Regions from separate parts of the Klebsiella sp. CSG-1 genome, predicted to be linked through region 1. Evidence: predicted binding sites of a transcription regulator. Region 1 holds the regulator's gene; the other holds the start of a gene.
The links. The regulator Fur, encoded in region 1, represses iron uptake genes when iron is present. The targets are predictions, from matches to a motif close to ATAATAATGAGAACNACTATCAA.

Region 1 (7,200 bases):
AGCGCGTGGGTATCTTTACCTACGTAGCAGGGACCGGTAATCCCGTTCTTCGCGCGGTCTTCCGCAATCGCCTGAGCGATCGCCAGAATATGCTGCTCATTGAAGTTATGGCGCCCTGCGCTGCCACGATGGCCAGAGGTGCCAAACTTCACCGCATGCTCCGCGTTGCCCGCTTCCGGCTTCAGTACGTAGTACTGCGCGGTCAGCTGAGCAACGTTAATCAAATCACTCTGTTGTGCAGGCTGACCCGCACGCTTATCGATTGCCATTGCCTGATCCTTCTGATGCAAGGTGAATAAAACTAGATCGTGCCGCAGACCTTCTCAATTAATTCCGCTGGGAACTGCATCGACTGCATGATGTGTTCGATCATGCTGCACTTACGACCGGTATTCGTATTGGTGATAACCCACCACGGTGTACCAGGAACCTGTTTGGGTTTGGTCTGGTTACCACTTTTTAGCAGGATCCGCGAATCTTCGGCAAAGTAAACGCGGGTGCGCCCGTGCAGAGACTCGGTGGCCTCAGCAAACGCTTTGTTATCTAAGGAGTACAGCGTGGTCAGGACCAGCATGAAGCGGTTCACCGCGCGTTTTTGTTCGGCGTATTCATCAGATAACAGCAGCTCGCGCATCGCGCGGACTTTATCTTTCGCCGGATTCACGGGCTTCGCTTCGACGGCAGGCGTCGCTGCCGGCGCCGGAGCGATTTTTACAGCCGGTGCGGCAGTCTGGGAAACGGCGGAAAATTTCAGCATGCGCCGTAAAATGTCGGATGCACTCTCGCCAATATGCTGGGTGTGGCTGGCAATATAGCGATAGAGATCATCATCAACTTCAATTGTTTTCATCTTAATCCAGTGCGATATCTTATTCTGAATACAAGTTGTCAGGATTATAAGGACAAATCCTGACCGCGGATAGCGTCAAACCAGGATGGCGGTAAAACTCAGATAGCTCTGGGTCTTGCAGCCGGATGGCAGAATGTCCAACATAATACCCTAACCCGACGAAGCGAAAAAAAGAACTTTGCCATGAAATTAAATAGCCGCACGCAATCTGCACAAAATCCGCACAATAATTCCCCGGTTGTCCTGGTCCACGGTCTGTTTGGCAGTCTCGACAACCTGGGCATCCTCGCCCGCGACCTGGTGAACGACTACGATATTTTGCAGGTTGATATGCGTAACCACGGTCTTTCTCCCCGTTCGCCGGAGATGACCTACGCGGCGATGGCGCAGGATCTGCTCGATACTCTTGACGATCGGCAGATAGAGAAAGCCACCTTTATTGGTCATTCGATGGGCGGAAAAGCGGTCATGGCGCTCACCGCGCTGGCGCCGGAGCGCATCGCAGGCCTGGTCGCCATTGATATTGCTCCGGTGGACTATCACGTGCGCCGTCATGATGAAATTTTCAACGCCATCAATGCCGTCACCGACGCCGGCGCCGCGTCCCGTCAGCAGGCGGCCACGGTGATGCGCGAACATCTACAGGAAGAAGGCGTGATTCAGTTTCTGCTGAAATCCTTCGTTGATGGCCAGTGGCGCTTCAACGTGCCGGTGTTATGGGATCAATATCCGCACATCGTGGGCTGGCAAACGGTTCCTGCCTGGCCTCATCCAACCCTGTTCATCCCGGGAGGCAACTCCCCCTACGTCACCGATGACTATCGCGATACCCTGCTCGCCCAGTTCCCACAGGCGCGGGCGCACGTCATCGCCGGCGCCGGCCACTGGGTACATGCGGAGAAACCGGAAGCCGTCCTGCGCGCCATTCGTCGCTATCTGACCGCTTTGCAGGCTTAACTGGCTAAAAACTGCCCGACCGCGCTGCAGAATGCCCGCGGTCGTTGGCGCAGCGGTTCGCCTGATGTATTATGGCGCGCTATCTGTGTCGGCTATAGCCCGGCAACTTGTTTCCCCGAAGTCACTCTGAATCATGGCAAAAGAACAAACGGACCGTACGACATTAGATTTGTTCGCAACCGAGCGTCGCCCGGGTAGACCAAAGACCAATCCGCTTTCGCGCGATGAACAACTGCGCATAAATAAACGCAATCAGCTCAAACGCGATAAAGTTCGCGGCCTGAAGCGTGTGGAGTTAAAACTCAACGCTGAAGCGGTTGATGCGCTCAACGAACTGGCGGAAGCTCGCAATATGAACCGCAGCGATTTGATCGAAGAGATGCTGATGAACCAGCTGGCAACCCTGCACAGCCGGGATAAAGCCTGAAAATCCTCAAAAAAACACTTTCATGTAGCAGAGTGTGCAGTCGGGCGTGATTGCTGTTTCCGCGCCCTCTCCTGTTCTGCTATGATTGCCGTTATCTGCGGGCATTACGCCACTACCACATCATTAAGTTTCAAGAGGTTATTTTACTCATGGCAATCATCGGCATCTTTTTTGGCAGCGACACGGGCAACACCGAGAATATTGCAAAAATGATTCAGAAGCAGCTTGGTAAAGATGTTGCTGATGTTCACGACATTGCCAAGAGCAGCAAAGAAGATCTGGAAGCCTACGACATCCTGCTGCTCGGCATTCCGACCTGGTACTACGGTGAAGCTCAGTGCGACTGGGATGACTTTTTCCCGACGCTGGAAGAGGTCGACTTTAACGGTAAACTGGTTGCGCTGTTTGGCTGCGGCGATCAGGAAGACTACGCGGAATACTTCTGTGACGCGCTGGGCACCATCCGCGACATCATTGAACCGCGCGGCGCCACCATCGTTGGCCACTGGCCGACTGCGGGCTATCATTTTGAAGCTTCTAAAGGCCTGGCGGATGACGATCACTTCGTCGGTCTGGCTATCGATGAAGACCGCCAGCCGGAGCTGACCAACGAACGCGTGACTAAGTGGGTTAAGCAGGTCTCTGAAGAGCTGCATCTCGAAGAAATCAAAAACGCCTGATGATTGTGCGGCGTTACCGTTAAATTTCGCCGCATTAATAGATAGAAGCAATCAAACTAATAGCTACAAGTTTTTAACTTTTAATCACATATCTGTACAATGTCCTCTGATTTAACGAGGTCAGGTGACGCAGTTTGTAGCTGGGACCTCGTTTTTGACAGCATACAAGGCCCGATACTTGCAGTTTTCATTTAACGATGGCAGTTCTATAATGAGACGCATTGCATCGGGTGATTCTCTGTATTACTTCCGCTGATGGAAGTAGATCGTTTAGCAACAGGACAGATTCCGCATGACTGACAACAATACCGCATTAAAGAAGGCTGGCCTGAAAGTCACACTTCCACGATTAAAGATCCTGGAAGTCCTGCAGGAACCGGATAACCATCACGTCAGTGCGGAAGATTTATACAAGCGCCTGATCGACATGGGTGAAGAAATTGGTCTCGCTACTGTTTATCGCGTGCTGAACCAGTTTGATGATGCTGGCATTGTGACTCGTCACAACTTCGAAGGCGGTAAATCTGTTTTCGAACTGACCCAGCAGCACCATCACGATCACCTTATTTGCCTCGATTGTGGCAAAGTGATCGAATTCAGCGATGAGTCTATCGAAGCGCGTCAGCGTGAAATCGCCCACCGCCATGGCATCCGTCTGACCAACCACAGCCTGTATCTTTACGGCCACTGTGCGGAAGGCGACTGCCGCGAAGATGAACATGCACACGACGCGCTGGAAAAGTAATTTCCCACCGCGCGGACCGCAAAAAGCCAACCTGACGGTTGGCTTTTTTTATGTGCAAACGCCTACCCTTTTCTGCGCGCGGTATGCTCGTCGAGAGCACGAGTAAACTGTTCCTCATCCCACCGGTTTGCCAGCGCTTCCCGCACCAGAGTCTGTTGGGTTTTCGGGACCATTCCACCTAATGGCGGGTCGGTATCAAGATTGGTGGGGAATGAGTAGCCCCGGGCAGCCACGGCAATCAGCGCCTGAAAATCGCCCGCGCGATATTGTCCGTCCTGAAGCTGGGGATAGATTTTTTTCAACACCAGCTCATGGTTCACATCTTCCATCGGGACGCCGAACGCCGAGGAGATCTGCAAAAGATTAGCGGTGCGAACATGATCAGTCGTCGTGTTGTTCCCGGCGGCATGAAACAACGCCGGGTTAAAAAACAGCCCGTCGCCTTTTTGCAACGGCAACTGAACATAGTGCTGGTTAAAGTAGTCGACGAACTCCGGCTGGCGGTAGGCCATATAGCCGAGCTCATACTGATGCGAAAACGGCAGCAGGCGCGTAGGCCCTGACGCCAGCGGCATATCGCTGTGCGCAACCGCCCCTTGTAACGTCAAATACTGCGACAGAATCTGCGCAGGGATGGGAAACTCGGCAACAAACTCGCCCTGCTGAAAGCCGAGATGATAATCGCGATGGGGCTGCTGCGCTTCGCCGCCAGGGCGTACCTGGTTAACCTGAGCGGTCATTCGCCACGCAGGTCCCAACCACGCCTGACAAATTAACCCAAGCATTTCATTAGCATAGTAGTCGCAGAAGGTCTGCGGGCTACGCTCCGCCAGCTTTTGTAACGCATTCCAGATCCGGCCATTGTTCCCCGCGCGAGAAAAGTGGTCAGCCTGAACCCGGGTGCGAGACTCATCGGCCATGATGGTTTCAAACACCGCCGAAGCGCGGTCGATGACATCCATATCCTGATAAAGCCCGCGTACCACCAGCACGCCGGGACCGTAAGAGAGCCCCTGATGTAGCTCGCTTAATACCGCATGTTTATTGGTCGCCGCGACCTGCGCTAACACGTCATGGTCGTAAATCAGAACTTCCTCAGCGACTTCGCTGACCAGCGGATAGTCTTGTTTGTTCACCTGCTGCTGACAGAAGATGTTGAAATCCTCAACTGAGGCCCGATCGGGTCGGACAAAATATTGCGATGTCATGAGTAGCTCCACGGGGTAAGGGTGCCAGACGGCGGTTATTTTTTTGTTCAACGTCTCGAAAACGAACGTTGTTAAGAAATAACTTAGCAGCTAGACTCCACATCAAGAACCTCAAAAACACCTCATAAAAACCTCATGTGATCGATGGCAAAATTTACCCAAAAGCAGATAGCCGCTCAGTCAGGACTGAGTCTCGCCACGATCGACCGGGCGCTACATCATCGGGGGCAGGTACACCCGCAAACGCTGCATCGCATTCAGCAGGCTCTGGCCGATCTGGAACTGCTGCAAAAGTCCGGGCTCGCCCAGGGAAGAACGATCTATTTCGATGTCATCATGCATACCCCTGAACGCTTTAGCGAGCTGGTCAGGGAGGCGCTCAGCAGCCAGTTAGCCAGCTTTAACCCCTTTCGCATTCAGCTCCGCTTCCACTGTTACGAGGACATCAGCGAGCGAGAGATGAACGCGCTGCTGAAAAAATGCGCGCTCAGCAGCCACGGCGTGATTTTAAAGGCCATGAACTCCCCCTCGCTGGTTTCCACCATCGACGCTTTGCTCAAACGCCGCGTGCCGGTTGTCACCATCGTCACCGACATTCCGTCCAGCGCCCGTCTGCGCTACATCGGCATGGATAATGTTGATGCGGGCAAAGCCGCGGCATTTTTGATGTCAAAGTGGCTGGGCGCCGACAGCACTCAAATCGCCGCCGTCACCGGCAGCAATGATTTCATCGGAGAGCGGGAGCGTATTGCCGGATTTATCTCGGGAATTGAACAGTTTGCCCCGCGCAACAGCATCAATGTCGTCGCCGGCGGACTAGGCATTGACCATCAGATGTACGCCTGTCTGTGCCAGTACCTTGATGCTCATCCGCATACCGAAGCGGTCTATACCGTCGGCGGCGGTAACGCGGGGATTATCCGCGCCTTCGCCGAGAGAAACCGACGCATAAAGACCTTTATCGGCCATGATTTTGACCGGGAAAACCGGGCACTGATGCAGGCGGGGAAAATCGATGCGCTGATAGAACACAATCTGCAGCTGGATGCGCAGACCGCATTCCGCTCTTTGCTGGCCTTCCACGGTTTTATCCCTGAGGGCGACTCGCTCAAACCCTATTCACGGATCAACATCATCACCCGGTTCAATATGTATACCTGAAAGGAAGATGCGCAGTCGGTGAAGAGTGCGCATCCACATCGCCTCAGCGGTATGCTGGCGTGACCCACAGCGACCCCTGCTCATGGCTGTCGACAACCGCCTCGACAAACGCCACGCCTTTAAGACCATCATACACCTGCGGTACCGCGGCCCCCGTCAGGCTGAGCGCCTGCTGCGCCTCACGGCTATGCAAGGCTGCGGCGAAGCCGCTGTAGAGGTTGCTGAACGCCTCGATATAGCCTTCAGGATGGCCCGGCGGCGTGCGGGTACGCGCTTGCGTGAGCGCATCCAGATCCGCGCGCCCGCGCTTAATGATTTGCGTCACCCCTTCTAACGGAGTGAAAACCAGTTCGTTGGGCTGCTCCTGGGACCAGATCAAACTGCCTTTTTCGCCAAATACCCGCAGACGCAGCGCGTTGGCGCAGCCGATCGCCACCTGCGAAGACCACAGCATTCCACGCGCGCCGCCTTCATAGCGGATCAGCACATGGGCATTATCATCCAGAGCACGGCCTTCAACGAAAGTGGCTAAGTCAGCCAGCACGCTCTGCGCCTTCAACCCTGTGACATAGCCCGCCAGATGATAGGCGTGGGTACCGATATCGCCAATCGATCCGCCGCGGCCGTTTTTCAGCGGATCGACCCGCCAGGCCGCCTGCGGGTTATTCTTCAGTTCCACGCCGGTGGCCATCCACTCCAGCGGATATTCCACCTGTACAGTACGTACCTTGCCGAGCAGACCTGCCGCGATCCGCGCACGCGCCTCCACAACCATCGGGTAACCCGAATAGGTATAGGTCACGCCGAGGAAGCGCCCGGTTCGCGCCACGATCTCCTGCAGCGCCTCCGCTTCCGCCAGGGTGGTGGTGAGCGGCTTTTCGCAAATGACATCTATCCCCGCTTCAAGGCAGGCGCGGGCTATCGGGAAATGGGTAAAATTCGGCGTACAGATAGCGATGATATCGACACCATCCTCGCGGGCCGCTTCGGCGGCAACCATGCTCTGATAGTCGGTATAGGCACGATCCTCGGCGATCAAATTGTCGAGAGCAAACGCCCGTCCCCTTTCCGCATCGACGTCAAATGCGCCGGCCACCAGCTCGTAGCGATCGTCAAGCCGGGCGGCAAAGCGATGAATTCCGCCGATATAAGCCCCCTCTCCGCCGCCCACC
Region 2 (7,200 bases), on a different contig from region 1:
ACCAACGGGCAGATTTTACTCTTTGGCCTGACCGGCGGGTTAATCCCCTGTCCTGCGGCCATTACGGTAATGTTGATTTGTATCCAGATCAAAGCTCTGGCGCTGGGCGCAACGCTGGTGGTGAGTTTTAGTATTGGACTTGCCCTGACGCTGGTGACGGTGGGCGTGGGGGCTGCAATCGGCGTCCGTCAGGTCGCCAGACGCTGGGACGGTTTTCATACTCTTGCCCGCAGAGCCCCCTATTTTTCAAGCCTGCTGATTGCCGTCATGGGTCTCTATCTGGCTATCCACAGCGGGTTCGTCCTGCTGAGCTAATCCTGTTCATCTTGTTCCTCTTCTTCGCGCTGAGTATCAAGAAGAGGAACAGGCTGACTGACCATAACCCCGCGGATTAATAGCCGCCTTTATCCGCTCGATTCTCGCCTCTTTTCCGTATTTATCTGTTGTTTGCATGGTACCGTCCGTCACCTAAGTACAACCCGTTACCATCACACTCAACAGTCATGCAAAGCTGTATCTTTGCTCTCCTTGCATCCCTCGCGGCAAAATTCCCCGGACAGGCATCAGTTTTTAATTCATAAGCGATTATTAGACAAAATAACTGACCATTATCAGGGGCTCGCTTGTGCGAAGCGGCATAACGTCACAGGGGATAACTGAGAGGGTCCGGAGGAAATAAAAAACTGGTCATATCATGACCAGTTTTTTAGAAGGGGTTTGCAGAAGAACTCAGAACCGGTAGCCGGCAGAGAACATAAACACCCACGGATCGATGCGAGTACTGACTTTCTGGTCCACGCCGCCGGCTTTAAATTTCACATCGGTGTCGATATCCATGTACCACAGCGACATGTTCAGCAACCAGTCGCGGTTAATCAGGTAATCCAGCCCCACCTGACCTGCCGCTCCCCAGGAGTCTTTAAGACTCAGATCGCTCAACCCGGCATTTTTACCGGTGTCATTAAAGTCGGCATTAAAGAAGGTGGTGTAGTTAATACCTGCACCGATATACGGGCGTACTTTGCTCTGGGCATCGCCGAAATACCATTGCGCCATCAGCGTTGGCGGCAGCTGATTCACGGTGGCGATGGTCCCGGTCGGGCCAGTGCCAACCTTGTGACGGAATGGCGTGGCCGCCAGTAGTTCAACGCCGATGTTGTCCGTCGCCATATAGGTGAAGGTCAAGCCCAGCTGCGTGTTATTACTGACGTTAAACCCGCCCAGACTGCCTAACACGTTATCAGAACCTTCCGTCGGTCGAACGGTGGCCGAACCCGCACGAATAAAAAACTCTCCGGCTTCATGCGCCCAGACGCTGCCGGAAAGGGTACTCAAAATAATGCCAACCGCTGCTAACTTTTTCATATCCACTTCCTCATTATGGTTATTCAGCGCGGGCTAATATACCCATAACGAGTTACCTTTGATCCGTTCTCGATCACATAAAGTTGTGAGATTTAACATTTATTGATCCAGATTAATTTTTACTTTCATGGCGATACCAAAAAACTCACATTCACATCAATTTTCACTTTCCGGGCAGCGAAAAAATTTTTCCCCGCCCCTTGCCGCCTTCGATGCGTCTGGATAATTTATCTGCCGACAATCTGTGTTGATGCGTTTTTATCAGGTGTAATCATGAGTGAAATCAACCCGTGCATGACGTGCGGTGCCTGTTGTGCGTATTTTCGAGTCTCTTTCTACTGGGCGGAAGCCGACGATGCCGGCGGCGTTGTGCCGACGAAGCTTACCGAGCCGCTAACCCCTTTTCTGCGCTGCATGAGCGGCACCAACCAACGACAAAGCCGCTGCGCCGCCCTCAAGGGGGAAATCGGCGAATCGGTGCACTGCTCAATTTATCAGCACCGCCCCTCTCCCTGCCGCGAATTCGCCCAGTCCGGTGAAGGCGGCGAGGTAAACGAAGCCTGCAACCGGGCCCGCGCCCGCTACGGCCTGCCGCCGCTCATCCCTCTTTACAAAGATATACTTAGCCTGACAACGGCAGAGGCTGCTACCCACGAGGGATTTGCGGTACAATCGCCGGCTAGTTAACACCTGCAATACTCAAGGAGAGTGCATGTCTATCACGGCGAAGACCGTCTACCGTGACACGGGAAATTTTTTTCGTAATCAGTTTGTCACCATTTTACTGATTGCGTTGTTATGCGCGTTAATTACGGTAGTCCTTGGCCATGCTTTTTCACCCAGTGAAGAGCAGCTCTCGATTCTGAGCGAAGGGGATAATCTGGCGGGGAGCGCCGGGCTGTTTGAGCTGGTGCAAAACATGACCCCGGAGCAACAGCAGATCCTGCTGCGCGCCTCGGCCGCATCGACCTTCTCCGGTCTGGTGGGTAACGCCATTCTGGCCGGCGGCGTGCTGCTGATGATTCAGCTGGTCTCCGCCGGACAGCGGGTCAGCGCGCTGCGCGCTATCGGAGCTTCTGCGCCGGTACTGCCAAAGCTGCTGCTGCTGATCCTGTTCACCACCTTTGTGGTGCAGATGGGGATGATGCTGGTGCTGGTGCCGGGCGTGCTGCTCGCTATCGTGCTGGCTTTTGCCCCCATCATGCTGGTGCAGGATAAGCTGGGGATTTTTAACGCCATGCGCAGCAGTATGCGTCTGGTGTGGGCCAATATGCGTCTGGTCGCCCCGGCGGTGATTGGCTGGCTGCTGGCGAAAACGCTACTGCTGCTGTTTGCATCCAGCTTTGCGGTACTGACGCCGAACGTCGGCGCGGTGGTTATCAATACGATCAGCAATCTGATCTCTGCACTGTTGCTGATCTATTTGTTCCGCCTGTATATGCTTATCCGCAACTAAATTAACCTGGGCCGGGACTCTTCCGGCCCTATCTGAACGACGGGTCCGATGTATGAAGCAGTTTCTGGATTTTTTACCGCTGGTAGTCTTCTTCGCCTTCTACAAGCTCTACGATATCTACGCCGCAACCACCGCGCTGATTATCGCCACCGCTATCGTGCTGATCTATACCTGGGTACGCTATCGTAAAGTCGAAAAGATGGCGCTGATTACCTTTGTGCTGGTTGCTGTATTTGGCGGCCTGACCATTTTCTTCCATAATGATGAGTTTATAAAATGGAAGGTCACGGTCATCTACGCTCTGTTTGCCGGCGCTTTGCTGTTCAGCCAATGGGTGATGAAAAAGCCATTGATTCAACGCATGCTCGGCAAAGAGCTGACCCTGCCGCAGCAGGTCTGGTCGCGTCTGAATCTCGCCTGGGCGCTGTTTTTTATTCTCTGCGGTCTGGCCAATATCTATATCGCTTTCTGGTTGCCGCAGAATATCTGGGTCAACTTCAAGGTCTTCGGCCTGACGGCGCTGACGCTGGTCTTCACGCTGTTGAGCGGCGTGTACATCTATCGCCATATGCCGCAGGACGATAACCACTAATCAACGGCAAGCCGGGGGTATCGCTTTTGCCCCCGCTCTCCTTTGCGTTGCGTATTCCCCTCTCCTCGTTTTCAGCGCTTGCTCTTGAGACTCGCGTTATTTGCCGTTTTCCTGACCCGCGTCTTGCGTAGAAAACCGTTCAGTAAGCGCACTCACCTGTATCCGTCTGGCGGAACTGCGGCCTGGCATCAGCGGCAAACGTCCAGCGAGTCTGAGACGAAAGAAGACAAACACTGGCCCCGATAACCCACCCACTCTGCGCCTTATTCCCCGCGGCGCCGACAGCTATCTCCTGCAGCCGACGTCAATCCCGCCCGTTTATTCACCATTTCTGCCATAACCCGGGAAAATTGCGCCAATTGTGAGGATTTGATGAAGATTCATTTGCACACATTGAAATGATAATAATTATCATTGATATTCGCAGTCTCAATTTTTAACGCTTTGATATGGATATTTACAATGAGATCGCAGAACTATTATGCCATTACGCCCCTCGCGCTGGTATTTGCAGGCTTTCTGACGCCCGACGCCTTTGCTGACGAGGTTGAACGCGATACCGAAACTATGGTGGTACACAGCACGGCTGAAGAAGCACTCAAGCAGAAGCCGGGGGTATCTGTCATCACCGCTGAAGATATTGCCCGGGATCCCCCGGTTAACGACCTGTCGGAAATCATTCGTAAAATGCCCGGCGTCAATTTAACCGGCAACAGCGCCAGCGGCAGCCGGGGCAACAACCGGCAGATCGATATTCGCGGAATGGGGCCGGAGAACACCCTCATCCTGATCGATGGCGTACCGGTCACCTCCCGTAACTCGGTACGCTACAGCTGGCGCGGCGAACGTGATACCCGCGGGGATAGCAACTGGGTGCCACCGGAGATGGTCGAACGCATTGAAGTTCTGCGCGGCCCGGCAGCAGCCCGCTACGGATCCGGAGCCGCCGGCGGCGTGGTCAATATCATTACCAAACGCCCCACCAACGACTGGCATGGCTCGCTATCGTTTTATACCAACCAGCCGGAAAACAACAAAGAGGGGGCGACGAATCGCGCCAACTTTAGCCTCAATGGACCGCTGGCCGGCGATGCGTTGACCATGCGGCTGTACGGTAACATCAATAAAACGGATGCCGACGCCTGGGACATCAACCATGCGCAAAATGGTTCGTACGCCGCCGGTCGCGAAGGGGTGCGCAACAAGGACATCAACGCCCTGCTGTCATGGAAACTGACGCCGCAGCAGATTGTCGATTTTAACTACGCCTATAGCCGCCAGGGCAATATTTACGCCGGTGATACCCAATACAGTAACGGTAACCTCAGCCCCGATGGCCTGGTCAGCGAGCTGTATGGCCATGAAACCAACCGTCTGTATCGCCAGTCCTGGGGGCTGACCTATAACGGAATCTGGGACTGGGGCCAGTCCAAAGCCGGAGTCTATTACGAGAAAACCAATAACACTCGTCTGCAGGAAGGTTCTACCGGGCGCGTAGAAGGGATGATCAACAGCGATGAGTACGCCACCAGCCGCCTTGAATCCTGGCGTTCGACCGGCGAGCTGAATCTCCCCTTCCACTGGCTGGCCGACCAGACCCTGACCCTCGGGATGGAGTGGAACCGCGATGAACTCAACGACCCCGCCTCCATGCAGGCAACCAACGTCAGCGGCGAGACCATCCCGGGCACCTCAGGCGAGGCCTCCCAGCGCAGCACCACCAACAGCGCGACCCTCACCGGCCTCTACCTGGAAGATAATATTGAGGCGATGCCGGGCACCAATATCATCCCCGGACTGCGTTTTGACTACCACAATGAATTTGGCAGTAACTGGAGCCCGAGCCTGAACCTGGCGCAGGAGCTGGGCGAGATGTTCAAAGTCAAAGCCGGCATTGCACGTGTCTTCAAGGCCCCAAACCTGTACCAGTCCAGCGAAGGCTATCTGCTGTCGACCCGCGGCAACGGCTGCCCGAACACCATCAGCAACGGCAGCTGCTACCTGCTCGGCAACCCGGACCTCGATCCGGAAATCAGCATCAATAAAGAGCTCGGCCTTGAATTTAACCTCAACGGCTATAACGCGGGGGTAACGTGGTTCCGTAACGATTATAAAAACAAAATCGTCTCCGGTACCGATGTGCTGGGCTATACCTCGAGCGGCAACAATATTCTGCAATGGCAAAACGGCGGCAAAGCGGTCGTCGAAGGGCTGGAAGGCACCCTGCTCATCCCGATTGTGGCTGACACGCTGGACTGGCGAACCAATGCGACCTATATGATCAAATCGGAGAACAAAGATACCGGTAATCCGCTGTCGGTGATCCCGAAATATACGATTAACACCATGCTGGACTGGCAGGTCAACAGCAAGCTTTCGGCCAACGTCAACTGGACGATGTACGGCCGCCAGAAACCGCGTCAGTATGCGGAGATCCGCAACGAGACCGGCACGCTCGCCACGAATGAAGTCGGTGCCTATTCCGTTGTCGGTATCGGTGCGAACTACCAGCTGTTGAAAGATCTTCGCCTGAATGCCGGCATCAGTAACCTGTTCGATAAGCAAATTTATCGCGAAAACGCGGGCGCTTCGACCTATAACGAACCCGGTCGCGCCTATTACGCCGGCGTCACCCTCTCCTTCTGAATACCCACGCCCGCAGCCGCGGGCGTATTCCCCTGTTTTCTCCCTGCCATTTTCATAGTAGCATCGCGCTGATCTTCTTTGACCAGCACAGAGTACAGAATGACAACAACAGATCTCACCCCGAAGGGCGAAATGGTTTTACGCACCCTGGCTATGCCAGCGGACACGAACGCCAATGGCGATATTTTTGGCGGCTGGTTGATGTCGCAGATGGATATCGGCGGCGCGATTATGGCCAAAGAGATTGCGCAGGGTCGCGTGGTGACCGTGCGCGTTGACGGAATGACCTTTTTACGGCCGGTGGCCGTGGGTGACGTGGTGTGCTGCTACGCACGCTGCGTGAAACGCGGCAACACCTCTATCACCATCAACATCGAAGTGTGGGTGAAGAAAGTGTCGTCTGAGCCGATTGGCCAACGTTATAAAGCCACGGAAGCCCTGTTTATCTACGTGGCGGTCGACAATCAGGGTAAGCCGCGCGCGATACCTGGCGAATAAAAAGTGCCCGGCGTGCCGGGCCATTTTTTACAAAAATCCGAGCAGCGAGAAGAACACATAGCCAAGAACAATCATGATAACCGGCAGGATATACAGCGGGAAGTACTGCACCAGAATCGTATGGCGAGGTACCACGATACGCGCCGCAATTTGCTCACGGCTGAGCCCTTCCGGCCCCTTCGCCTGTTCAAGAATCAGCTGATCTTCAACTCCTTCACGCAGGAACCTGGCCTGACGGCTCATGCGCGCGCCTGACGCCTGCAGCGCCATGCCGACAAACACCAGGATATAGATAATCCAGAAGCCAATATTCAGGCTGTGTTTAAAATCCGGCAGCGGCGAGTTGTACCAGAAAAAGTTGAGGAACGGCGTATTGAAACGCATCATTTCAATCATGACGTGCGCAAAATCCATCAGTACCGCATCAATGCCCGGTTTTTTTTCGCTGTGTTCGTACATAAACTTCAGTACCGAAATCAGCGTTGAAATCACCGCGGGTATAAAAATAACCCACCCTAAAATACGTTTAAGCACTGCAATGCGTCCAGCTTGTTGATACGTCATGGATTCCCCTTGTTTAAGACGCCTTAATCACCGTCTAAGTCTACCCTCAGCGGCGAATTTCGCCCAATAATGCGCGGTA

Region 2: a site for Fur is predicted at 3,812-3,834, ahead of AC007G_RS26065 (TonB-dependent siderophore receptor). Genes of this name have one in related genera too.

The regions. Positions count from the first base shown of each region.
Region 1 covers NZ_JBWNLD010000001.1:315,026-322,225, forward strand. Annotated here, with positions in the region: gene pgm (phosphoglucomutase (alpha-D-glucose-1,6-bisphosphate-dependent)) at 1-269, opposite strand, end outside; gene seqA (replication initiation negative regulator SeqA) at 302-850, opposite strand; gene ybfF (esterase) at 1,034-1,807, shown strand; gene ybfE (LexA regulated protein) at 1,941-2,234, shown strand; gene fldA (flavodoxin FldA) at 2,384-2,914, shown strand; gene fur (ferric iron uptake transcriptional regulator) at 3,207-3,659, shown strand; gene AC007G_RS01595 (phytanoyl-CoA dioxygenase family protein) at 3,722-4,867, opposite strand; gene AC007G_RS01600 (substrate-binding domain-containing protein) at 5,012-6,028, shown strand; gene AC007G_RS01605 (Gfo/Idh/MocA family protein) at 6,072-7,200, opposite strand, start outside.
Region 2 covers NZ_JBWNLD010000017.1:67,141-74,340, reverse strand. Annotated here, with positions in the region: gene AC007G_RS26090 (nickel/cobalt efflux protein RcnA) at 1-315, shown strand, start outside; gene ompW (outer membrane protein OmpW) at 730-1,365, opposite strand; gene AC007G_RS26080 (YkgJ family cysteine cluster protein) at 1,639-2,052, shown strand; gene AC007G_RS26075 (YciC family protein) at 2,078-2,821, shown strand; gene AC007G_RS26070 (septation protein A) at 2,874-3,413, shown strand; gene AC007G_RS26065 (TonB-dependent siderophore receptor) at 3,876-6,059, shown strand; gene yciA (acyl-CoA thioester hydrolase YciA) at 6,159-6,557, shown strand; gene AC007G_RS26055 (YniB family protein) at 6,585-7,121, opposite strand.